DNA from 3 places in the Bacillus sp. GW823-FHT06A10 genome. Region 3 is predicted to be linked to each of the others. Evidence: riboswitches for the same ligand, from Rfam matches in the RefSeq annotation. Region 3 holds a riboswitch; each other region holds the start of a gene.
The links. Region 3 has a riboswitch for magnesium ahead of AC1Q8M_RS08560 (FtsW/RodA/SpoVE family cell cycle protein). Riboswitches for the same ligand answer to the same signal wherever they lie in the genome.
Positions count from the first base shown of each region.

Region 1: another riboswitch for magnesium. It lies ahead of mgtA (magnesium-translocating P-type ATPase); the one in region 3 lies ahead of AC1Q8M_RS08560 (FtsW/RodA/SpoVE family cell cycle protein).
Region 2: another riboswitch for magnesium. It lies ahead of AC1Q8M_RS04215 (P-type ATPase actuator domain-containing protein); the one in region 3 lies ahead of AC1Q8M_RS08560 (FtsW/RodA/SpoVE family cell cycle protein).

Region 1 covers NZ_JBXAHT010000002.1:675,525-683,803, reverse strand. The annotation lists gene AC1Q8M_RS18405 (MBL fold metallo-hydrolase) at 1-150, opposite strand, end outside; gene proI (pyrroline-5-carboxylate reductase ProI) at 316-1,155, shown strand; gene sdaAA (L-serine ammonia-lyase, iron-sulfur-dependent, subunit alpha) at 1,202-2,080, opposite strand; gene sdaAB (L-serine ammonia-lyase, iron-sulfur-dependent subunit beta) at 2,099-2,758, opposite strand; gene AC1Q8M_RS18385 (hypothetical protein) at 2,806-2,943, opposite strand; gene rnz (ribonuclease Z) at 3,429-4,352, opposite strand; gene AC1Q8M_RS18375 (DUF3932 family protein) at 4,542-4,793, shown strand; gene AC1Q8M_RS18370 (hypothetical protein) at 4,828-5,367, opposite strand; M-box (ykoK) riboswitch at 5,536-5,703, shown strand; gene mgtA (magnesium-translocating P-type ATPase) at 6,039-8,279, shown strand, end outside.
Region 2 covers NZ_JBXAHT010000001.1:792,026-800,304, forward strand. The annotation lists gene AC1Q8M_RS04200 (hypothetical protein) at 1-121, shown strand, start outside; gene AC1Q8M_RS04205 (glutathionylspermidine synthase family protein) at 125-1,363, shown strand; gene AC1Q8M_RS04210 (DUF350 domain-containing protein) at 1,356-1,742, shown strand; M-box (ykoK) riboswitch at 1,956-2,121, shown strand; gene AC1Q8M_RS04215 (P-type ATPase actuator domain-containing protein) at 2,458-3,183, shown strand; gene AC1Q8M_RS04220 (5'-3' exonuclease) at 3,316-4,182, shown strand; gene AC1Q8M_RS04225 (FbpB family small basic protein) at 4,538-4,678, shown strand; gene AC1Q8M_RS04230 (acyltransferase family protein) at 5,007-6,200, shown strand; gene AC1Q8M_RS04235 (YveK family protein) at 6,201-6,944, shown strand; gene AC1Q8M_RS04240 (CpsD/CapB family tyrosine-protein kinase) at 6,931-7,551, shown strand; gene AC1Q8M_RS04245 (sugar transferase) at 7,570-8,208, shown strand; gene AC1Q8M_RS04250 (oligosaccharide flippase family protein) at 8,265-8,279, shown strand, end outside.
Region 3 covers NZ_JBXAHT010000001.1:1,692,779-1,701,057, reverse strand. The annotation lists gene AC1Q8M_RS08570 (phosphodiester glycosidase family protein) at 1-203, opposite strand, end outside; gene mgtE (magnesium transporter) at 360-1,688, opposite strand; M-box (ykoK) riboswitch at 1,970-2,135, opposite strand; M-box (ykoK) riboswitch at 2,643-2,819, shown strand; gene AC1Q8M_RS08560 (FtsW/RodA/SpoVE family cell cycle protein) at 3,005-4,126, shown strand; gene AC1Q8M_RS08555 (Rieske 2Fe-2S domain-containing protein) at 4,349-5,260, shown strand; partial or broken gene AC1Q8M_RS08550 (HXXEE domain-containing protein) at 5,472-5,570, opposite strand; partial or broken gene AC1Q8M_RS08545 (Ger(x)C family spore germination protein) at 5,752-6,432, opposite strand; gene splB (spore photoproduct lyase) at 6,605-7,633, opposite strand; gene AC1Q8M_RS08535 (transcriptional regulator SplA) at 7,630-7,893, opposite strand; gene AC1Q8M_RS08530 (hypothetical protein) at 8,068-8,241, opposite strand.

The DNA of each region.
Region 1 (8,279 bases), on a different contig from region 3:
TGTACCTAATTGACTTTCTAACGCATTTCTTGCCTCTTCTGTATTCGTCCCTGTATCAATTAATGTTAATGTCTCCCCCTCAACTAAAAACACATTCACAGTTTCCACTGCAAATGGTACAGGAATCTCCATTCGGTGAATCGCCGTCATGCTTAGCCCCCCTGTCTCTTTCCGGTTCAAAAATGAATACTTCTTCAGTTTACAACTTCTATATATATTTGTCATTATTTTCAGATAAAAAGAGGTGTTTCCTATAAAAAAACGAATGTATGTACATTTATAAGAATTTCTAACCAAAATTAAAGGAGGAACATCATGTCTATTCAAAACATTTCCTTTCTCGGTGCAGGCTCTATTGCTGAAGCTATTATTGGTGGCTTGTTACATGCAAATGTTGTTAAATGTGAACAAATTACTGTAAGTAATCGTTCTAACGAGACAAGATTACAAGAGCTACATAAAAAATACGGTGTCAAAGGTACTCATAATAAAAAAGAATTACTTACTGATGCAAATATTCTTTTTCTAGCAATGAAACCAAAGGATGTTGCAGAGGCGCTTATCCCTTTTAAAGAATACATAAATAATAACGTGCTTATTATTTCATTACTAGCAGGTGTTTCTACTCACTCAATTAGAAAACTATTTCAAAAAGACGTTCCAATTATTCGTGCAATGCCAAATACATCCGCAGCCATTTTAAAATCAGCTACCGCTATCTCCCCTTCGAAACATGCAACAGCGGAACATATTCGCACTGCAACATCTTTATTTGAAACGATTGGTCTCGTCTCTGTTGTAGAGGAAGAAGATATGCATGCTGTTACTGCATTATCCGGAAGTGGACCTGCTTATATTTATTACGTAGTGGAAGCTATGGAAGAAGCTGCAAAAAAAATTGGTTTAAAAGAAGATGTTGCAAAATCACTTATTCTTCAAACGATGATTGGTGCTGCTGAAATGCTAAAAGCAAGTGACAAACACCCTTCTATTTTGCGAAAGGAAATTACTTCTCCTGGCGGAACTACCGAAGCAGGTATTGAAGTATTACAAGAACATAAATTTCAACAAGCACTTATTTCTTGTATTACACAGGCAACGGAACGATCACATAATCTTGGAAAAACATTAGAACAACTAACAAAAGAAAAATAAAAAAAGGAGCTCAAGTTTATTTGAGCTCCTTTTTCTATAATTACACTTAGTTATTGTTCTTCCCAAAAATCTCTTCTTGCAGGCGACGACCAGTCGGCGTTGCTGCAAGTCCACCTTCCGCTGTTTCACGAAGTGCTACTGGCATCGTTTGTCCGATTCTAAACATTGCCTCAATTACTTCATCACATGGAATTGTACTCGTTACACCAGCTAATGCTAAATCTGCTGAAATCATCGCATTTGCAGCTCCTGCTGCATTACGTTTTACACAAGGTACTTCTACAAGTCCTGCAACAGGATCACACACTAAACCAAGCATGTTCTTTAATGAAATTGCCATCGCTGTAGCTGCTTGATCTTGTGTTCCACCAGCCATCTCAACTGCAGCTGCAGCCGCCATTCCACTTGCTGAACCAACTTCAGCTTGGCATCCTCCTGCAGCACCAGAAATACAAGCGTTATTCGCAACAACCATACCGAAAGCTCCTGCTGTAAATAAGAATTCAATCATTTCTTCACGTGTAGGCTGCAATTTTTCTCTTAGCGCAAATAGTACACCTGGCACTGTTCCAGCAGACCCTGCTGTTGGTGTTGCACAAATAATTCCCATCGCTGCGTTTACTTCATTTGTTGCAACAGCTTTACTTACTGCATCCAAAATCGTATCTCCAGATAAGCCTTTTCCACTCTTCATATACGCTTGAACTTTTACAGCATCTCCACCAGTTAAACCAGTTGGTGATTTCACGCCGCGAATACCACGTTCTACTGCTTGTTCCATCACGACTAAGTTCTTTTCCATACCAGCAATTACTTCTTCACGTGAAATACTTCTTGTTTCCATTTCACATTGAATCATAATTTCTGCGATTTTTACATTTTGTTCTTTAGCTTGCGCCACTAGTTCCGCTGCGTTCCGAAACATGGTGTGTCCCCCCTGCAATTAATCCATAATAGTTACTTGACAAATATTTTGTTGCGCTTTTATTTCTTCAATCACTTCATCTGCTAATAATTCATCTGTTTCAATAACCATAAGCGCTCTTCTTCCTTTTTCTTTACGAGAAACACTCATTGTACTAATGTTAATCTCGTTTGTAGCAAGGATTGAAGCTACTGCTGCAATAGCACCAAAGCGATCGTTATTTACAATAAGTAGTGCTGGACTTGTGCCTGATAATTGAAGATCGAATCCGTTTAATTCTACAACTTCAATTTTACCGCCACCAATCGAGCAAGCAACAACTTCAATTTCTTCTTCACCTTTATACAAACGAATTTTCGCTGTATTTGGGTGAGGTGCATTGGCATCTTCTTCAATGAATTCCACTTCAATTCCGCGCTCTTTTGCTATTTCTAGCGCCTCTGGAATACGTAAGTCATCTGTTTCAAATCCTAATATTCCACCGATTAGTGCTACATCCGTACCATGCCCTCGATACGTCTTTGCAAATGATCCATATAACGAAATGCTTACTCTTTCTGGTTCATGACGAAACAGCTGGCGAGCAACTTGCCCCATTCTTGCCGCGCCTGCTGTATGTGAACTTGATGGTCCAATCATAACTGGACCGATAATATCAAATACTGAGCGATACTTCATCATAACTCCCCCTAAACCTCTATGCAAAAATTTATTCTACTATTCTATTAACCTGCTACATCTGTCGCTTTTCCAGTTGTACCACGAATTTGTTCTGCTGTATGAATTGGATAATTTTTAAATAAAAGTAATCCAATATAACCTGAAATAATACCAGTTATAATAATACATAAGAATCTTAGCATTATTTTCATTAAAAAATGATATAAGATAATCCACAATAAAGTCTGGTAGCAATCCAAAGTTTAACACAGAAGCCATTGCAAGGATAGCATAAACAAGCGATATCTTTCCTATTATAATTCTCATGTTACTCTCTCATGGTTTAGTCAACTTCACTTGTTACGATAATAACTAAAAAGCATGTGACTTATCATAAATTATAATCTGCCCTCATTATAGCTTGTTTTTTATAAAACGCTTACTTTTGTTGAATTTTAAAAGTTCTGAATAAAAGTCCGTTCCTGCTATTTGTATCACTTGTATGTCATCTGACTTATATAACAGTTTTTCTAAATAATCATTATTTCGTATTTTTATCGTATATATTCAAACCATTCTAATTTTCTGTATCATCCAAGTATAAGTATAAAATAATAACAGTTTTATTTTTTAATTTTTTTAGACATAAAAAAATGGTAACCCATCGTTACCATTTTTTACAAAATTATTATTTTTCTACTGGGAATGATTTCAAATCTGTCGCTATTTCTGTATTAGCAAACAACTCTCTTGCCTCTTTCAATAATTCCTTATATGTATCTCCTTGATAGCGAGAACTAATGTGAGTTAAGATTAATCGCTTCGCATTTGCCTGAAGTGCAATGCTCGCAGCTTGCTTAGATGTGGAATGAAAATAATCATGCGCTTGTTGCTCATCTTCTGCTGCGAAAGTCGCTTCATGGACAAGTACATCTGCATCTTGCGCAAGCTCCCTACTCGCTTCGCAATATCGCGTATCACCTAAGATAGTAATAATTCTTCCTTTTTGAGGTGGGCCGATAAACTCATTTCCATTTAATATCGTGCCATCCTCTAATTCAACTACTTCTCCATCCTTTAAACGTTTAAAGATTGGACCTGGTTTCACACCCATCTCAAGCAACTTATTAACTAAAAGAGCACCTTGTATATCTTTCTCTACAATACGATATCCAAAACATTCTATACCGTGTGACAATCTTTTCGTTTCTACATAAAATTCATTATCTTCAAATACGGTACCTTCTTCTGTTATCTCCACAACTTCAAGTGGATATTTCACATGTGTCGTACTTACCGATAATGCCACTTCAATAAATTGTTTAATTCCTTTCGGTCCATACACCGTTAAAGGCGTAGTTCCTCCTTGAAATGAACGGCTACCTAATAAACCAGGCAATCCAAAAATATGATCGCCATGTAAATGCGTAATAAATATTTTTTCAATGCGGCGCGGACGTACAGATGTATGTAATATTTGATGTTGCGTGGCCTCGCCACAATCAAATAACCAAGTTTGTCCTCGTTCTTCTAACAATTGTAAAGCAATTGCTGAAACGTTCCTTCCTTTTGAAGGAACACCTGCACCAGTTCCTAAAAATACAAATTCCACTTTCTTTCCTCCAGCTCTAAATATACTCTATCTCTCATCTTACGGAATGTTATTTCAAATGGCAAATTGAATTTACATAACCAATCATCTAGACAACTATATAACACGAACATTATACTCAAAAAATTTAGCGATCGTTCGTGTTTTGTGTTAAAATGATTATACTACATTTTAAGGGAGCGTTTTATTATGAAAGAAGTATTTCGTTTACAAACTGATTTTTCATCTTCATTTGATCGCTGGGTAAGTTCTTTCGTGTCTGATCACCCAGCACAATTAGAATGGACAACTTTAAAGGAATTAATCCATGAATATACAACATCACATACAAATGATACGTTACCAGCATATATTTCTTCAGCTTTAACATATTACGCCCAACGCGTTTCAACTACAAACAGTTCAGAGATTGTTATTTTTGAAAACCCTACAATCTCGTAATCTATAATAAAAAAGCACTGGTTACAGTGCTTTTTTATTTATACTTATTTAGCAAATGATTATATTCCGTCCAAAAGTCTGTATACATACTTTGATCAAACTCATCTAAAATTATCTTTTCATTTGATTTATTGAATAATTCTTTTGCTTGTAGCGCAAAAGAAACAATTTGTTTTCTATATTCATTTTCATTTACTTCTATATGAAGCCCTTCATAGTATATAGCCTTTTGATCAGTAGAAATAACTTTGACAAAATCCTTTAAAACCACATTTTCACCTATATGGTTTATAGTCCAATGAATTGAAATTGGGCATCCTAACATGAGCCTAGTGCCACATCCATGCAAAATAAGCCCCTCTTCATTTTCAATATCACAAATATATTCTTTATCTAAAGTTCGTAACAGAGCTAAAGCTGATTCACTTATTCCCCATTCCTCATCCATACCTGTTTGTGTAATAATCGTTCCATCCACATTTAAATAAATTTCCCCGTGAGAACATAAATCTTCCTGCTCATTAAACAACCACTTTTGATTCTCAATATTTATAATAAAATTTTGTGGTACCATTACAAATTCCCCTTTTATAAAAATATTTATTTTCCACATTATTTATAATTAATATCATGTATTTCATCCCATATATCTATTATAAATCCATTTAATATTTTAAAAACACAGATAAAAAAGATATTGACACTACGATTTTACAGTGCTAACATTCAACATGTAATTGAATATGGTCTCTGTTAGGTGAGGCTCCTGTATAGAGAAACGCTGCTGCCCAAAAATGTCGAGAGACGCCAATGGGTCAACAGGAAAGGTCGGAATGAAGGCCTTTTTTAACGTAGCTGGTTTCAGTACCTATGCTATACAGTGCTAAAACTCAACGAGGGAGAGGTGCATGTATTTTGTCATACACAAAAACTGTTTTTATTTATGTCTACTAGCAGTCTTTGTTGTGGACTCTTTTAACTGCGAATTCAGACCTTTACTCGTTTTGAGTAAAGGTCTTTTTACGTCTATATGCACCTTACTATGAAACAAACATAGCATATTCAGAAACTACTAAATTGTACGGAGGTGAGGAACAGTTGGCAATTGATGATTCGGCCCAGATACCCATACGTTTTACATTCATATTTCATCATGTAGGTAGGAAAGAAACTGTTCCTCACCATTTCAAATAGTTAGTTAGGTAACAGATTGTTTCCTCCTTCATGACAGAGGAGGAACTACCGATGTTTAATTTACAAAGACAAGAAACAAAGCATGCTTATGAGCAAGATAGCGTGAAAACAAATAACGAATTATTAGTGGAGGTTGCAACACAAGATGTAATCTCTGCGTTAAAACTTCTAGAAACAACACAAGATGGATTATCTAAACAAGAAGTGGCTCGTAGACTTTCTTTATACGGTCCGAACGAAATAGCTCATAATAAAATGGCGCCGTGGTACATTCAATTTCTGCTGGCATTTAAAAATCCATTTATTTTCGTTTTATTAGCTCTTGGAGCACTCTCCTTTTTCACAGATGACATACAAGGAACAATTGTCGTATCTGCAATGGTACTACTTAGTGCAACGATTCGGTTTTCCCAAGAATTTCGTTCTCAAAAAGCTGCCGATAAGTTAAAGGCTATGGTTCGAACAACTGCGAGCGTATTTAGAATAAATGGATTTGTACATGAAACAAAAAATGTAACGAATTTAAATCGAAATTACACAACAGAAATTCCAATTGAAGAGCTTGTACCTGGCGATATTATTTCCCTTTCAGCTGGTGATATCGTTCCAGCTGATGTGCGTGTTGTATCCGCTAAAGATTTATTTGTTAATCAATCTTCTTTGACAGGGGAAGCACTTCCTATAGAAAAATACGAACACTGCTACCATACAGAAAATAAGCATATCTTACCGAAAAACATGAAAAAAAATTACAATCCACTCGATATGGAAAACCTTTGCTTCATGGGAACAAATATTGTAAGTGGTAGCGCAAAAGCTGTTGTCATCTCAACAAGTACCGATACGTATTTCGGCTCTTTAGCAAATAAGGTAATCGGAAAGCGTGTAGAAACAAGCTTTGATAAAGGTGTAAACAAAGTAAGCTGGCTCTTAATTACATTCATGCTTATTATGGCGCCTATCGTCCTTCTCATTAACGGATTCACAAAGGGAGATTGGCAAGAAGCTTTCTTCTTCGCTATTGCCGTTGCTGTTGGTCTTACACCTGAAATGTTACCAATGATTGTAACTGCTAATTTAGCTAAAGGTGCCGTTAACATGTCTAAACAAAAAGTAATTGTAAAACAGCTAAATTCTATTCAAAACTTAGGTGCTATGAACATTCTTTGTACAGATAAAACCGGAACTTTAACAGAAGATAAAGTTGTCCTTGTTCGTCACTTAGATTCTAGTGGAAATAAATGCAATCGTGTCTTGCAATTTGCCTATTTAAATAGTTTCTATCAAACTGGATTGAAAAACTTAATAGATAAAGCTGTTATTAAGCATACAGAGGAAAACAATACATTTGACCCATCAGCTTTTCAAAAGCTAGATGAAATTCCATTCGATTTCGCCCGCCGGCGTATGTCAGTCATCGTAAAAGATATTTCAGGTGAACATACAATGGTTTGTAAAGGTGCCGTAGAAGAAATTTTATCAATTTGCAACTACACTGAAGTGGATAAAAAAATCGTTACACTCACTGAGGAAATACGCTCAAATGTCAAAAAACTAAGCGAGACATTGAATAGTGAAGGTATGCGGGTTATTGCTGTGGCTTATAAAAAAGATAGAAACATAAATGATAAAGAGTACGCAGTAAAAGACGAAACTGATATGATTCTCGCTGGATATATCGGCTTTTTAGATCCACCGAAACCATCTGCAGCAGCTGCAATTCAAGCATTACAAAAGCATGGTGTACAAGTAAAAATTTTAACTGGCGATAACGAAATTGTTACACGAAAAGTTTGTAAAGAAGTTGGATTAGATATCGGCGAACCAATCCTCGGTTACGAGATTGATTCTTTACCAGATAAAGCATTAGCAAAACTTGCTGAAGAAACGACTGTATTTGCGAAGCTTAATCCAATGCAAAAATCTCGCATTATACACGCATTACAAGGAAACAGACACACTGTAGGTTACATGGGAGACGGCATTAACGATGCTGTAGCATTACGTGAAGCTGATGTCGGAATATCTGTTGATACTGCTACTGATATTGCGAAAGAAGCTTCTGATATTATTCTACTCGAAAAAAGTTTAACTATATTAGAAGCCGGGATTGTAGAAGGACGTACTACATTCGGAAATATTTTAAAATATATTAAGATGACAGCTAGCTCTAACTTCGGTAATGTGTTTAGCGTGTTAGTAGCAAGTGCTTTCATTCCTTTTTTACCGATGCTTGCCATTCATCTTTTAATTCAAAACTTACTTTATGATATTTCACAACTTTCTATTCCA
Region 2 (8,279 bases), 900 kb from region 3:
TGGGCGATACTATCAAAATAAATCTACTTTTAAAAATTCATCGGCGTTTAAATCGTATCAATCGTCTGCTGAATTTAAAGGTGGAATTGGAAGCGGTTCAAAGGGAGGATTTGGGGGCTAAAATATGTCGCAATACATAAGGGATCGAAAAGAATTTTATTTAAAATATCCGAATTTTTGGTCGGATTTATATGAATGTGAGTATAGTTTGTTTCATGTTTTTTCTATAACAAATCAGACTTTGGACCAATTACACTTAGCGACTGAACGAATGGGGAAAATATTTTTTAAGACTGCTAGACTGCTGCGTAATTTAAGTGACGAACAGCTTCTAGATCTTGGCTTTCCATCCGCGAGTTTATCATTCATTAGAATGAAAGGGCTTTATCCTGAATCTGTAATTTCGCGATTTGATTTTGCTGTAACAGAGGATAACAAAATCAAAATGCTTGAGTTTAATAGTGATACACCAACTTTTATTGTGGAATGTTTTCAAATGAATGGGAAAGTATGTGAAAATCTAGGTTATGATGATCCAAACTCGGATCAAGAACGATTGCTATCTTCTGGTGTAACGAAAGCAGTAATGGAAGCGACAAAGGGATTAGATAATCCAAATGTTGTTTTTACAGCACATCATGAACATATCGAGGATTGGAATACCACTATGTATTTAAGTCAGCTATGCCATGTTGAAAATAAAGTAGTGCCAATGTCAGAACTTAGAATTACAAAGGATGCTCTAGTTGATAAAGATGGGACGAAGATTGATGTTTTATATCGCCAAACGTATCCGATAGAAGATTTAATTGAGGATCAAGATCCTGAAACAGGAGATTTGGTAGGTGTGGAACTGCTGCAACTTGTAAAAGCCGGAAAGCTTTTTATAATAAATCCTTTGTCAGCATTTTTACTTCAGCCAAAATCAATTCAGTGTCTTATTTGGGGGTTAGCAGAAGAAGAGGTCTTTTATACAAATGAGGAACAACAGTGGATTAAAGAATATATGTTACCTACATATTTAGAACCAGATTTATTTTTAGGAAAAGGTTCTTTCGTTCAAAAACCTTCATTTGGGAGAGAAGGAGATACAATTACGATTCGCGATAAAGACGAAAATATTATGCTTCAAAATGCACACGAAACGTATAAAGCGTCACTGCCGATATTTCAAAAGTATACCGAACTGCCAGTCGTATCCTTGGAAACAGAAAAAGGGATCGAGAAACTGTCATATGTGTTTGGTTCGTTTTTAATTGCTGGAAAAGCGAGTAGTATCGGTATTCGTGCGGGAGAAAAGATTACAGGAAATGAATCGTACTATTTACCGGTAGGTATAAAAAGGAGGGGAAAAAATGATTAATTTTTTATTATATTTAGCAGTAACACTCGGCCTTTTATGTATAGGTCTGTTCTTGATGGAAGTGACAACGAAAGTAAAGGAATTTAAGTTAATGGCTCAAGGAAATAAGGCGGTAAGCTATGTGCTTGGAGGACGATTACTTGGGTTAGCTGTTGTTTTATATTCGACAGCAGCTAATTCAATTTCACTTCTTGATATGATTTCGTGGGGAGCAGTTGGGATTTTGGCTCAAATTATCGTCTTTTATTTAGCTGAGTGGCTTACACCACGCTTTAATATAAACAAAAGTCTCGAAGAAGATAATCAAGCAGTCGGTCTTTTTCTTATGTTTTTATCGCTTTCAATTGGGATTGTAATCGCTGGTTGTATAACTTATTAAAAACTTTACGTTTAAACGTAAAGTTTTTTATTTTATCCCGCTATTTGCCGGGCAGCCCGATTGGTGAGGGCTAATAATCAGTGGGGGATGAACAAAACCCCCACTGATTAAAGTTTCACTTTATATACGTTAGTTTGCCATACCTTTTGAAAAAATTGTAGGCTACTGTTGACATCTATTTTAAATAAGAGTAACATTTTCAATGTAATGAAAATAAGTCTCTGTTAGGTGAGGCTCCTGTATAGAGAAATGCTACTGCCCAAAAATGTCGAGAGACGCCAATGGGTCAACAGGAATGATCGAATTAAGGTTTTTCTTAACGTAGCTGGTAATGTACCTATGCTATACAGTGCTAAAACTCGGCGAGGGAGAGGTCCGTAGATTTCTAATTATATTAGAAATCGTTTATTTGTGTATGTAATGGCCACTACTCTCTTAAGGGTAGGGGTCTTTTTTGTTACCAAGCTATGAGTAATTTCATAGTATAAACTATAAAATTAAACGAGGAGGTGAGGAGCATGTCAAATTCTGACTCGGTTCCGTTACCCATATACTTCAAATCAAAAATATATGATGTAGGCAGGAAACGATTTGTTCCTCCCTCTATATTTATCACAATGTAGCGTTTATAAAGCGCTAGACAACTTTCACAGAAAAGTGGATAAATTGAGAAACAAAGCGTTTCTTCCTATGTTGTAAAGGAGGAGACGATAATATGTTATATGCAAACAAAACTGTGGGTAACACGTCATATAAACTAAATAAAAAATCAATAAAAGAACAAACAATGCTCCAAAAAAATAAAGATTTATTAATTGAAATTGCAACAAGAGATGTAAAATCTGTATTTGCATATTTTAAAACAACAAGAGACGGACTATCAATGAAAGAGGCGCAAAAACGTATTCAAGTATATGGCCGAAATGAACTAACTTCAAAAAGAGCAATTCTTACAGAAGTAATGATGAAGCTTGGTGGCATGATTCCAGGTTTTTCAAAACAACGTGTGTGTGATGAGTTACAACGTGAAACGATTACTGTATCTAGAGTAGAATGTTCTAGTAGTACAGGGCTAAATAGTGAACTGAAAATGATGGAGATACCAGTGCAAGAACTTGTACCTGGAGATATGATTTTTCTTTCGGCTGGAGATGCTGTGCCAGCTGATGTACGTATTATTTATGCAGATGATTTATTAGTGAATGAGTCTGTGTTAACGGGAAACGAAGCGAGTATAGAGAAGTTTGAAAGCTGCTATCACCTTGAACGTAAACGATTTATTCCATTAAAACGGATGAAAGATTATAATCCACTTGAGCTTGAAAATGTATGTTTTAAAGGTTCACATATCGTTAGTGGAAGTGCAAAGGCTGTCGTTGTTTCTACTGGAAAAAATACGTATTCAGGCATATTGCATACTTGTTGTAGTAGAACGTCTTAATGTGTTAATGGTGCTAAATATACAAAAACAATGTATAATAGACAAAGTTGAGCAAAAACGTAGAATGGTAATCTATTTATATAACCTTACGTGATAACGTGAGGTTATTATTTTTTTAATAGGAGAGGAATTATGAAAAAAGTATTATTAGTTGATGGTATGGCACTATTATTTCGTGCTTTTTACGCAACAAGTGTCTACGGACAATTTATGAAACGACAAGATGGAACCCCTACGAACGGGATTCATGGTTATATGAAACACTTGTTAACAGCTACGCAAGCGATCGAACCAACACATATCGTTACATGCTGGGATATGGGAAGTACGACATTTAGAACAGAATCGTTCTCGAATTATAAAGCAAATCGTGCAGCGCCACCAGAAGAATTAATTCCTCAATTTGATTTAGTGCAAGAAATGACTGCAAAATTATCCATTCCAGTTATCGGTATGAAAGGCTACGAAGCCGATGATTGTATCGGTACGCTTGCAAAACAATACTGCAATGAAGCTGAAGTTTATATTTTAACTGGTGATACAGATTTACTTCAACTTGTTGATAAGAACGTTACAGTTATGCTTCTGCGTAAAGGAATTGGAAATTACGAATATTACACACCGGAGAAAATCATGGAAGAAAAAGGTGTAGAGCCGTGGCAAATCGTCCATGCAAAAGCTTTCATGGGAGATACAAGTGATAATTATCCAGGTGTAAAAGGTATCGGTGAAAAAACAGCGTATAAGCTTATTCAAGAGCACGGAACAGTATCCGCTGTACTAGAAAATGTAGAATCATTAACAAAAGCGCAGCGTACGAAGATTGAAAGTGATTTAGAGAACTTAAATATTTCGTTGCAATTAGCACAAATTCACTGTGAAGTTCCAATTTCATGTTTACTAGAAGAGGGATTACACACAATGGATGAAGAAAAACTTAGATTTGTTTGTGAAGAAATGAATTGGGGAAGACCTGAAATATTAATAAATATGCTATAAATAGTTTGGAAAGAGGGATGTTGTATAAGTCGAACTTTGACTTGGTGACACCCTCTTTTGGTTTTTGTAAACAGTATTATAGTAAATAAAATTATGTCGAACTCAATTTTAAATATATAAATGTTTCGACAATATATAATGATAAAAGTTGATGAAAATAGTAACTTTTATAATGAAGTGAATTAATTTCAACATAGTTTTAGATAGCTTTTTTTTCGTGTTCACAAAGTTGTCAGAAAATAAGCGGAATTTTCATATGAAGTTCAAATAGAATTCACAACAATCAATTATTATAAGGACACACAGATAATTCCTTATCTTTTATATAACCCATCCCCCAAGGAGGACAATGAAAATGAGAAAAAAAGTGAGAAAATCTTTTAAACAATTATTAATTGAAAATAAACAATCACTATTAAATAATAAAGAAAATATGAAAGAAATTGAAGAGAGAATTGAGAAACGACATGTAGCATATAGTGGTGCGAGTAATTAAATAAAATAAAAAAGATAGCCTATATAGGCTATCTTTTTTATTTTATATTGAAAAAACGTTATTCATCTTTTTAATTTTGTAAATATGCAAGATATTTTTATAGTGTTTTTCTATCAATATTACTCATTTTTCGAGGTTGAAATTGGTATATACCAATTTTTGAGATTTTCTATTCATAATATTACAAAAAATGTTACAATACACTCAAATTTATACTATAAAATCATTTTAATATGAAAAATTGGAATGAAAAGAAAGGAGGGGAATATGAATAAAGATGTCGCTTTGAAATGATTATTATCATTTCATTAGGAGTTGATGTAAAAAGATGAAGAGATACGAAGAATTGGACTCTATAAGAGGGATTTCTTCATTAGTAGTAATGATTGGTCATCATTTAATGATTTTTTCAGCATTTCAAAATTACAGTTATGAAGATAATAAACCATTTGTTGTGTATCTATTAAAAGAAACACCTGCTCGTCTAATTTTTAGTAGTGGTAACGAATCTGTTATTATCTTTTTTGTTTTGAGCGGATTTGTTTTGTATGAATCTATTCAAAAAAACTATAGTAGCTATGGATCATACCTTTTAAAACGTATATGCAGAATATACATTCCTTATATTGTGGCAATAATAATAGCTATTATATGCCAGGCTACAATTAGTGAATATGGTATTTCTTATTTAAGTGAATGGTTTAATCGCTCATGGACGATTGAAAGTTCTTCAAGCTTAATCGCACAACATATTTTATTGGTGGGGAAATATAATACAGATGCATATAACGGTGTCATTTGGTCACTTGTCCATGAAATGCGAATATCAATAATTTTCCCGTTAATTTTGATGATTTGCTTGCGAAAAACGTTAAGGGGTTCATTACTATTATTGTTTAGTTTTAGTATATGTTCTGTCATGATGTTATTTTTGTTTCGTGCGGGCTTAACATTAACAAGCTATGCATTAACTTTGCATTATACGGTGCTATTTTTACTAGGGGCACTAGTTGCGAAGTATAAAAATAATTTAATAGTTTTTTATAGTAATTGTACTAAAAACACGAAAATTGCATGGTTTTTATTTGCGATTTTACTTTTTATGTATGAAGGGCTTATTGGAGAAATGAAAGTGCTCAATAATTTTATATTTCGAGACTACGTAGTGGCGATAAGTGCATGTCTATTTGTCATATTAAGCTTGTCAATATCAACTTTGTCGTCCTTGCTACGTAATAAATACTTGTTATATTTGGGGAAGATTTCTTACAGTCTTTATTTATATCATATTATATCGTTATTTTCCCTTATATACATGCTCCATGAAATATTACCGTTGCCAATTATTTTAATTTTTTCACTTGTTTTTTCGTTTATACTTGCAATGTTTTCGTATATATATGTAGAAAAATTTGCATTCAGAGTCGGAAAGTATGTAACAAAACAAGTGGATAGAAAGGAGAAAGGGTTATCTGAAAAGAGTGGCTTGCAGGATGTTATTCAGAAAAGGGCGGTGAAATAATTGAAGCAAGAAATGAGCATAAAAGATTTTCAACAATTATTGAAAAGAAGATTCGTAACGATTATTTTAACGATGTGTTGTTTAACCGCTTCTTTAGTTCTTATCTCTATGTATGTTTTAAAGCCGTCATATCAATATTCAACGCAAATTCTTGTTGGGAATTTAGATGAGTTTAATAAGGAAAATTCAACAAATAAAACACAAGAAAATAAGCAACTAGTAACATCGTATGTCGATATTTTAAAAAGCCCATTAATTATTTCAACAGTTAAAAAAACTTTGAAATTAGAGCAATCAAGTTATGAATTAGCACAAAAAATCTCGGTAGTGAATACGGACAACTCACAAATTGTAACTGTTACAGTAAAAGATTCCAATCCGAAAGTCGTGAAAGACATAGTAAAGACATTGGCAGAGCAATCACAAAAAAGCTTTCAACAGTACACAAATGTACAAGGAGTGAAAGTATTAACTGATCCTGAGTTACAGGAACAGGCCGAAAAATTGTTTCCGAAATTTCAACTGATCATTCCTATTTCTTTAATTGTTAGTTTTTTTGTTGGTATAGGTTTAGCTGTATTTCGAGATTATTTTGATGAACGTATATACGTGGAACAGGATTTAGAGAAAATAACAACAGTCTCTGTTATTGGTTACATAAATATGAAACCGAATAGAAAAAAGAAACCTACAGAGGTTGATAAACAATCATCTTTATATCGAGGTGAACATGTCGATGTTTAGGACAAAGAAACAGCTGCCATTCGATCTGCATGATGATCTGATGAAAGAGCAGTTTTATACGGTGTATCACGAGTTAAAAAAATCTGGAAAACAACTGTTCACAGTTAGTTCAACGAAGGACAGAGGTGTTGTTGCCTCGCTTATAGTAAATATGGGTCTAGTGTTTGCGGAAATGAAGAAAAAGGTGTTACTTATTGATGTGAATTTTTCTGACCCTAAACTACATGTATTATTACAAAGTGATCACATGATAACAGTAAACGATATAATAAGCTCTTCCCCCTGCAATTATGAATCTTTTTCTAGTAATTTGTCTAAATACTTATATTGTATTCCTGCAAAAAAAACAGTACACACAGGGACGCCCTTAGTTGCTATGGATGAATTTGATAATGCGATTGCTAAGTGGAAAGAAGATTTTGATTACATTTTCTTTTATTCTTCTGAAGTATTTGATCTTCCTGCTACGCACATTATTGCAGGGAAATGCGATGGAGTAGTCTTAGCAGTTAAAAAGCGAAAAGATTCACTACGTACAGTGCAAAAAGTAATAGCGAATATAAATAGAAAAGAATGTGAATTAATAGGGATAATTTTATATTCTTGAATGTGGGGGTAACGATCCATGATTCGTGAAACAAATCAAGCCAAGTTGTATACGATTCCAGCTCAAGAAAAGCCTAGCATATTGAATCGAAGTGTAAAACGCTTGTTTGATATTATATTTTCAATCATATTGTTACTATTAACGATACCAATTATGTTGTTCTTTTGTATTATGATTACTTTAGAAACATCAGGGGCTCCAATTTACTTTCAAGAACGTTTAGGTATAAACGGGAAGAAGTTTAATGTATTTAAATTAAGATCGATGGTAAAGGATGCTGAAATAAATGGCCCACAATGGGCAAAAGAACATGATTCAAGAATTACAAAAGTTGGATTGTTTATAAGAAAAACGAGAATTGATGAATTACCGCAACTTTTAAATATTTTAAGAGGGGATATGTCTTTTGTAGGCCCTAGACCAGAGAGAGAGTTTTTTTATAATGAATTTGATGCGTATATTCCAGAATTTAAGGAACGTTTAATGGTAAAACCAGGATTAACAGGATGGGCGCAAATAAATGGAGGGTATAATCTTGATCCAAAGGAAAAGTTGAGGTTGGATATGGAATATATTGAAATGAAAACGATTCGAATGGACATCCGTATTTTATGTAAAACCGTTTTAATTGTATTGAACGGTAATGGTGCAAGATAAATATATATGTAAACAAACAACATATGTAAGTAGGTTACTTGCAAAGGAGAACTGGTATGGGTAGATCTATT
Region 3 (8,279 bases):
CTATCTTGCAATTTATCTAGTTCCTTTTGGGATAGGAATGTATACTTCGCATATTGTGGATGCTGAGAAGTTAGTATACTCCCAGCCATTGTTATGCGAAGCTCCCGGCCATAGCTAGTACCAAATAATATTCCTATGCCAATAAGCATGAAAATAGACAATAGAAGCAAAATTCGTTTGAAGATTTTTCTTAGATGTTTCATAGTTTTATCCTCCGGTATTAATTACATTCAATGAATCTTTTAAAATATTTTTTAATAAAGACAAAGGTGTTTGATTTCCTCATGCCTGAATTCCCCGCTATATTTTAGCAATTAGGGCAAAATACTTATTCCGAATTTCATTTTTTCAGTGTATATTTATAAATTTAATAACATTTTTGCAACCATGAAATAAATTACTAATCCTGTTCCGTCAACAAATGTTGTAATAAATGGACCTGAAACAACTGCAGGATCTAGTTTTAATTTTCTTAGAATCAAAGGTAAAACAGCTGCTACAAGAGAGGCCCAAATAACAATAAATAATAAAGTAATTGCTACAACTTGTGCAACTTCTGTTCCAACTCCTAACATATAAGCACGAGTGAGCCCAGCTATCCCAAGTGCAAGTCCAAGAAGCATACCTATTGCAAATTCCTTTTTCATTACACGGAAAATGTCTTTAAATTTCACCTCTCCAATACCAATTGCACGAGTAATTGTTGCTACAACCTGTGTTCCTGTATTCCCTCCAGTACCTACTAATAATGGAACAAAGAAAGCAAGGGCAACTACAGTTTCAATTTCGTCTTCAAAATACTTTAATACTGTACCTGTATATGCCTCAGCAACAAAAAGAAGTAATAACCATGGTAGACGTTTGAAGAAAATACTCCAAACGCTAGCTTCAAAGTAAGATTGATTCAACGGTTCACTTCCGCCTAACTTTTGAATATCTTCTGTAGCTTCTGCTTCCATAACATTCATTACGTCATCAAATGTTATAATACCAATCATTTTATTATTTACTGTTATCACAGGTATGGCTGCTAAATTATAATTTAGTAGCTTTTTTACAACTTCTTGCTGGTCAACTTCAGCATGTACTGAAATTACCTCTGGCATCATGATAGTAGATAATATCTCTTCATCTGCTGCTAGTAATAACTCATGTATGGAAACGATTCCCTCAAGATAACCATGACTATCAAGAACATAACTATAAGATATTGATTCTACATTTTCAGAATGTTCCCTAATGTACTTCAATGTCATTTTTACTGACCAATTTCCTCTAACTGCAACAAAATCACTTGTGACAAGACTTCCTGCCGTTTCAGGTTTGAAATTCATCAATTTTTTTACGTTATGTTTTGTAATTTTGTCTAGATACGCCATTAATTTAGCTTGTTTTTCAGGATGAACCGCTAGAAGTAAATCTACTAATTCATCAATCGGTTGTAAATTTAGTAACTTTTTAGCTTTGTTTTCAGATAAGTGAATTAAGATATTATATTTTTCTTCTGCACTCATATATTGAAGCATTTTAGAGCTTTTTAATACGGGAATCGTATTTAGCAATATGATTTGATCTTCAATTGAAAATCTTTTTACTTCTTGCGCAACATCATACGACGGAAGACGTAAAACTTTCTCTGCATCCAAATTATTTTTGGTTACAAGTAATTCTTTTAATAATTTCTTCATGTTAACTCCTCCTCATATTGCTAAGGGAGACTCTAGAGTTTCATGAGTGGTTTTGTTTTATTTTATCTGTCTAAAATTTTTTATTAGAGCAATAATAGTTACATTGCAATCAATTCATTATTTAGAATTACCTCCTTTTTGAATATAGACAAGATAAAAATAAATAACATTAAACAGAAAAACCTTTACTCAAAAAGGAGTAAAGGTTTTATCACAATACAAATAAATGATTATTAAGACAGCTCTGCCGAAATCACAGAGGTGCCTTTCTACCAAATCGTATACCACTCCCTCGTTGAGTTTTAGCACTGTATAGCATAGGTTTTTATAACCAGCTACATTAAGAAGGGCCTTAATCCGACCGTTCCTGTTGACCCATTGGCGTCTCTCGACATTTTTGGGCAGCAGCGTTTCTCTATACAGGAGCCTCACCTAACAAAGTTTATTGAATTACTTCAAAATTTAAACCAGAATTTAATATTTGTCAACTGACTTTCAATTCCATTCATAAAAAAATCTTTTATAGAAAATGAAATTATATTTTATTATAAATTTAAAATTCCCCTTAAAAAACATAGAATTCAAATAGATTTAATTCGAAGAAACGTAATAAAACATATGAAACTTATTGTTTTTAATCAAATTCCAACTTTATAACAAAAGATGAATAATTAGTCATTCTGTATATCAAAAGAACATTCACAAAAAAATCTTCTTTTATGATTAAAATCTTCTTTACTGTTTATCAAATTTATATGGTTAAACTACTTAATCAAACGATACACTACAAGTCAAAAATATGTACTTATACAGAATGATTACAGACATTTTTTCATATCATTTCTCAAAGAACTATAAAGCAATAAAACAAATAAAATTAGCAATATGGTTGCTTGACAAGCAAAAAAAATATATTTATGCTTGCTACACGAAACAAACACATAAAATTTATATTGCTTAACCTGTTAGGTGAGGCTCCTATGCAAACACAGGCTATTGCCCAAAAATGTCGAAAGACGCCAATGGGTAGAACAGGAATTGTCGGATTAAGGCTCTTCTTAAGATAGCTAAGTAATGAATTTTCATTACTTTACGTTGTATAGTGCCAAAGCTCTACTAGAGGGAAAAAAGCCTTATTTACTCATGCCATTTTGAATCCCTCTAGTTACATACTAGGGGGATTTTTGCGTAAAAAACAGGGAATAAGCGATAGAATCTTCCTAAACAAAAGTCATATTTAGTAATTGACGAGAACAAGATTCTATTCATTAGCAAATGTAATATTATGTTTTGTTTTAAATCAGGAGGATATTAAAATGAAAAAAATATTAAAACTCGATTATCTATTGCTCCTTCCTCTATTCATAACATGTACTTTAGGTATTATCATGATGTATAGTGCAAGCTCCATTGTCGCTGTCCAACATTACGGTTATAACAGTAGACATTTTGTTGATTCTCAATTAACAAAGCTACTTTTAGGAACAATAGGATTAATAATTTGTGCTTTACTCCCATATGAAATATGGAAAAAACGAATAGTCTCAATCTGTATTATGGTTGGGGGGATTTTTTTATTAATTATGGTTTTATGGAAAGGAAAAGTGGTAAATAATGCTCAATCATGGATCTTTGGAATACAGCCAGCTGAATTTCTTAAATTAGGAACAATCCTTGTAACAGCCCGTTTTTTTGCATTGCGACAAGAACAAGCTAAAAATAACTGGAGTGGTATCGGAAAACTTTTATTTTTTTTAGCTACAATTTTTTTTCTTATCTTTAAACAACCAAATTTAGGATCTGCACTTTTAATATTAGGTATAGGTTTTAGCATATTTCTTTGTTCAGGAATAAATATAAATCTACTAATCAAAAGAACTACCATCGGTTCTATTTTATGGTTACCTATTTTATATTATTTGATTCAATATAGTTTATCAGAAGTTCAAAAGACACGTATTACTACGATTTTCAATCCCTTTCTTGATGCGCAAGGAAATGGATACCAGCTTGTAAACTCTTTTATTGCCATGGGCTCTGGAGGAATCACTGGTCGTGGATTTGGAAATAGCATACAAAAAACAGGTTATCTTCCAGAACCACACACTGATTTTATAATGGCAATAGTTTCTGAAGAACTAGGATTTATTGGTGTATTTATTCTATTGGTTGGAGTTTTGACTATAGTACTTCGCTCCTTAAAAATTGCACAATTATGTGTAGATCCATTCGGCAGTTTTATAGCAATTGGTATAGGATGTATGATTGGTATGCAATCAGTTGTAAATTTAGGTGGTATTACGGGACTATTTCCTCTTACAGGTACTCCATTTCCATTTGTAAGTTTTGGTGGAAGTTCTTTAATGGTGAATTTAATAGCAATAGGAATATTGCTTAATATCTCAATTTTCAATAAAATAAAACTTTCTCCTTTTTAAAATCTATTGTACTTTAGTCATTTTTGTTACATTTAGAGAGATTATGCAGGCTTTCATAATGATTTGATTAAACTGTAGATTTATTAATTTTAAACCAACATTTAAAATATTTTATAGCATAGAATAGACAGTATACAGTAGACACCACTAATATCTACTAGGTGAATAAAAAAGAAGGAGAAAATAAATGACTCTAAATATAAATAGAGTATTCCCACGTAATTGGTATGCTGTGAGTTATGTAAAAGATATAAAAAAGATCCCAGTAAAAAAAGAGTTACTGGCAAAGATTTTCTATTATATCGGGATGAAAAAGGCGAAGTTCAGGCTCTATCACCTTACTGCCCTCATCGTGGCGCTGACTTATCACTGGGACAAGTAGTAAATGGTAAACTAGTCTGTCCCTACCATGGTTGGGAATTCGATAGTTGTGGTACTTGTGTAAGAATTCCATCCCAACCCAATAAACCTATCCCGAAATTTGCTCATACCTTCTCATACCCTGTAAGAGAAAAAATTGGGTTGATTTGGATATACCCTGATAGTGAGGAAACTCCACCTGAATGGCAAACTTTTCATGTAATGGAGAACACTCCTTTTAAACTCTCTTTCTTCCACGCCACTTGGAATGCACACCTTACTCGATCAATCGAATCTGTGCTGGATACTGCTCATCTTGCTTATATACATAAAAAAACGATTGGTAGAAAAACAAAAGCCGAATCAACCAATTATAAGCTGGAGGGAACACTGGATCAGTTTATATTCTCAAATGGTGATGCTTACCTTGAATACAAATTCCCACATCAGTGGATGCTTCACAGTGGCAAACAGGAGAATGAGTCATTTATTCCGTATATTACGTTTACACCAATTGATGAAGAAGAGACATTAATTATGGGATATACCGGAAGGACATTTTTAAAGTACTTCCCTTTACTAGACCAAATTTTAGCTAAATTTAGTTTAAGAGTACTAAAAGAGGATCAAATTATTGTAGAAAGTCAACATCCTAGACCTATACCAGAAGCTTTAAAAATGGAGGCCCATGTTCATGCAGATATGGCTCAAATTCAGTTTAGAAAACGTTGGTTTCAGTTTTTACAAAATGGGTCTTGTTTTTCACTTGATTAAAGGCACGTAACGCAGTATTAAATATAGGTGTAGTGATGTTGATAGACGTGGATGCTACCCCATCGCCATCAAGCTAAAATTTTATAGTACCCCCTGAACCCAATTTTGTACTAACTCGTAACAAAAAATCCCTTCAAAAAAAGAAAGGCGCCTATGCACCTTTCTTTTGTAATTCATTCTCACTCTCTTAGCATTCAGAATCCCTTATGAATCACTTTAATGCATCATTGTACGGACCTAATGACTCTTTAGAAAAGTAATAATTTGTCTCCTTACTTTTCAGTAACATATTTCCTCTTATTATTAAAAATAAGTCGTTTCTACTTAATATTTTTACTATAACTCTAACTAGTGCTAACCAAAGGATCATAATAAGCCAAATATAATTTATTAATCACGTTTAAAGTACATAAGTCTGCACTGATTGAAAATGCAGAACCAGCATTAATATCGTTTAGCGTATTTCTAATCCGCTAACGACTTAAATCACCTTATTTCACTCTCTTCGGTAAAGTTGAGCCTGAATGTTCAATTACTGGATGAACATAAACATTAATGTCAGCATTACTAAAATAATTTTCACCTTGATCCCAATTCTTACTTATTTTCTTCCATTCTTTATAATTATTCCGCTTATATACTTCTCCTAATGCTAATACATCCACCTTATATTTTTTTGAACAAGCTTTATTGATTTTTGAATCCTTTGCTCCATCTCTTTTGAAATATCCTTCGTTAAGCGTTTTTCATCCATAACTTGTTTATAATCGCTAAAATGCAACTCCGCCAAAGTACCCTCGAGAAACAAATAGACGGATGTTTCTTCTCATTTCATGATCACGAATATGTACATCTAGCGTATTCTGTAAAACATTAGGATTCGAGAGTAATTTTTCAGAAAAAATAATCACTTGTATATGCGGAAAAAATAATTCACGACTAATTTTTTTAGCAATAATTCGTATTTGTTCAAATACACTATCTGCTTTTGCACTCACATTAATATAATTATTCCCTGCCCCTTTTCCACCTTGCTGCGCTAACTTACTGGGAAGTACCATCTGATACGTCCCTTTCATAATTGGATTTGATTTCTTTTCCTTAACAATATCGTAAGACGCGCCTACTACAAATCCTCTTTCTTCTATCTCCATTAACTCAGAGCAACCACTGTATTTTTCTGTTTAACTGTTGGGATTCAGCTCATAATGAAACATATTTTTACATAAAAGACTTTCGTATATAAATTTTTCAAATAATTTATTAGCGAATTGTTGACCAATATCACTTTTTTGAGTGAGTAATTTTTTAGATTGATGATGTAATGAATTTTGTTCGTTTCTTTTATGTAAAATATTCTAGTTTTGCATTAGGAAAGAACTGTTTCATATAGGAATAGAGATAATTTTTTATATCCTCTTCTTCTTCTTTTTGATAAATGTATTTTCCGATTCCATATTTCCCCCATTTATACCTTCTTTTCTCTTCATCTAATTCTAATTTTGTCATCGGGTAGTTTTTTTCAATCACTCTCTTAGCTGGCTTTGTAAAACGATGTTGAATAAATTCAAATGTAATATCATCCCGTGAATCAAGAGGTAATTCAGCATTTAGGCGTTCAAACATATGATAGTATCCTTCCTTCCAGCCTTCATGTAGGTAAATAGGAGCTACAATGAAACCAAGAGGATATCCAGCTCTAGCTACTTTTCCTGCTGCCTCAATTCGCTTAGCTAAGGGAGAAGTTCCTGGTTCAAAGTTTTTAATCACATAATCAGCGTTTACACTAAAGCGAAATCTTGTTTTTCCATTATGTTTAGCATCAAGTAAATGATCTACATGGTGGAATTTCGTAACAAATCTCAATTTCCCATATTCAGATTCTCCAAAATGCTCAATGGCCCGTTTAAGGGTATGCGTTAAATAATCGATTCCTACAATATCTGAAGTACACGACGCTTCAAATCTTGTTACTTCAGGTGCACGCTCTTTCATGTATTTATCAGCAGCATCTAAAATTTCTTCAACATTTACATACGTTCGTATATAAGGCTTACTTCCCATCGTTGTTTGTAAATAACAATAATGACAATGTCCCATACATCCCGTTGCAAAAGGAATTGCATACTCTGCTGAAGGCTTGGAAGTATCGAATTTCAGTGTTTTTCTAACACCAACAACCAGCGTGGATTTTGCTACTCGATACTTTTGAAAATCGTTATCCCCTGGCAAATCTCTTACTTGATTATGAGAAGTAGTATGTCGAATTTCAACATCCATCTTTGAAAACTTCTCAAACAGCTCTTTCCCCAAAGGATAATCTAGTGCTTTCGGTTCAAAATATACGAGCTTAGGCATAAATGGCTTATTCATTCTAACATCCCCTCTGAAATATCACCATAATAGTAAGTGTAAGCTTGGTTTGCCTCATCTTCGGTAGCATATATAGCCATCTCATTTGTTAGTGGATAATACGTTTCGTAAAGAAATAGTGCTAATTCATTAGGTCTTTCAGGATTATTTACAACTGCTGCAGCTTGTATGTTAGCTACGTCTTGAGTATGAGGATTTCGGTAAAAAATATAAACAATATCACCAGCATGATACGTATTACTTTCAGAAGAAAATTCCATTCCATCACCATCTCATTTCATAAAATTCAATGCTCACAGTTTTACTTTCTAATTTCCTTGTAGTGTAACTATTTAATTACATTGATAATGATTACGTCATACAAACATATTTGAAAAATGAATAATAAATGTACTCCCAAAAAGGCAAGCATATATCAATGCTTGCCTTTCGTTCTAACGACGATGTTCAACAAGATCGATTACACCTAAAACGACGTGTGCTAAACCAAAACCAAATACTGTATTTGCAATCATTTTATTAGTTCCACGAGTTTGTTTAAGAGCATAACCTGCTGCTGTCACTGCTGTACCTAAAGCTGTTGGAATTAATCCTTCACGAATGTCCACAGTGATGCCTCCTTGTTTCGCAGTTAGTAAATTTGTTT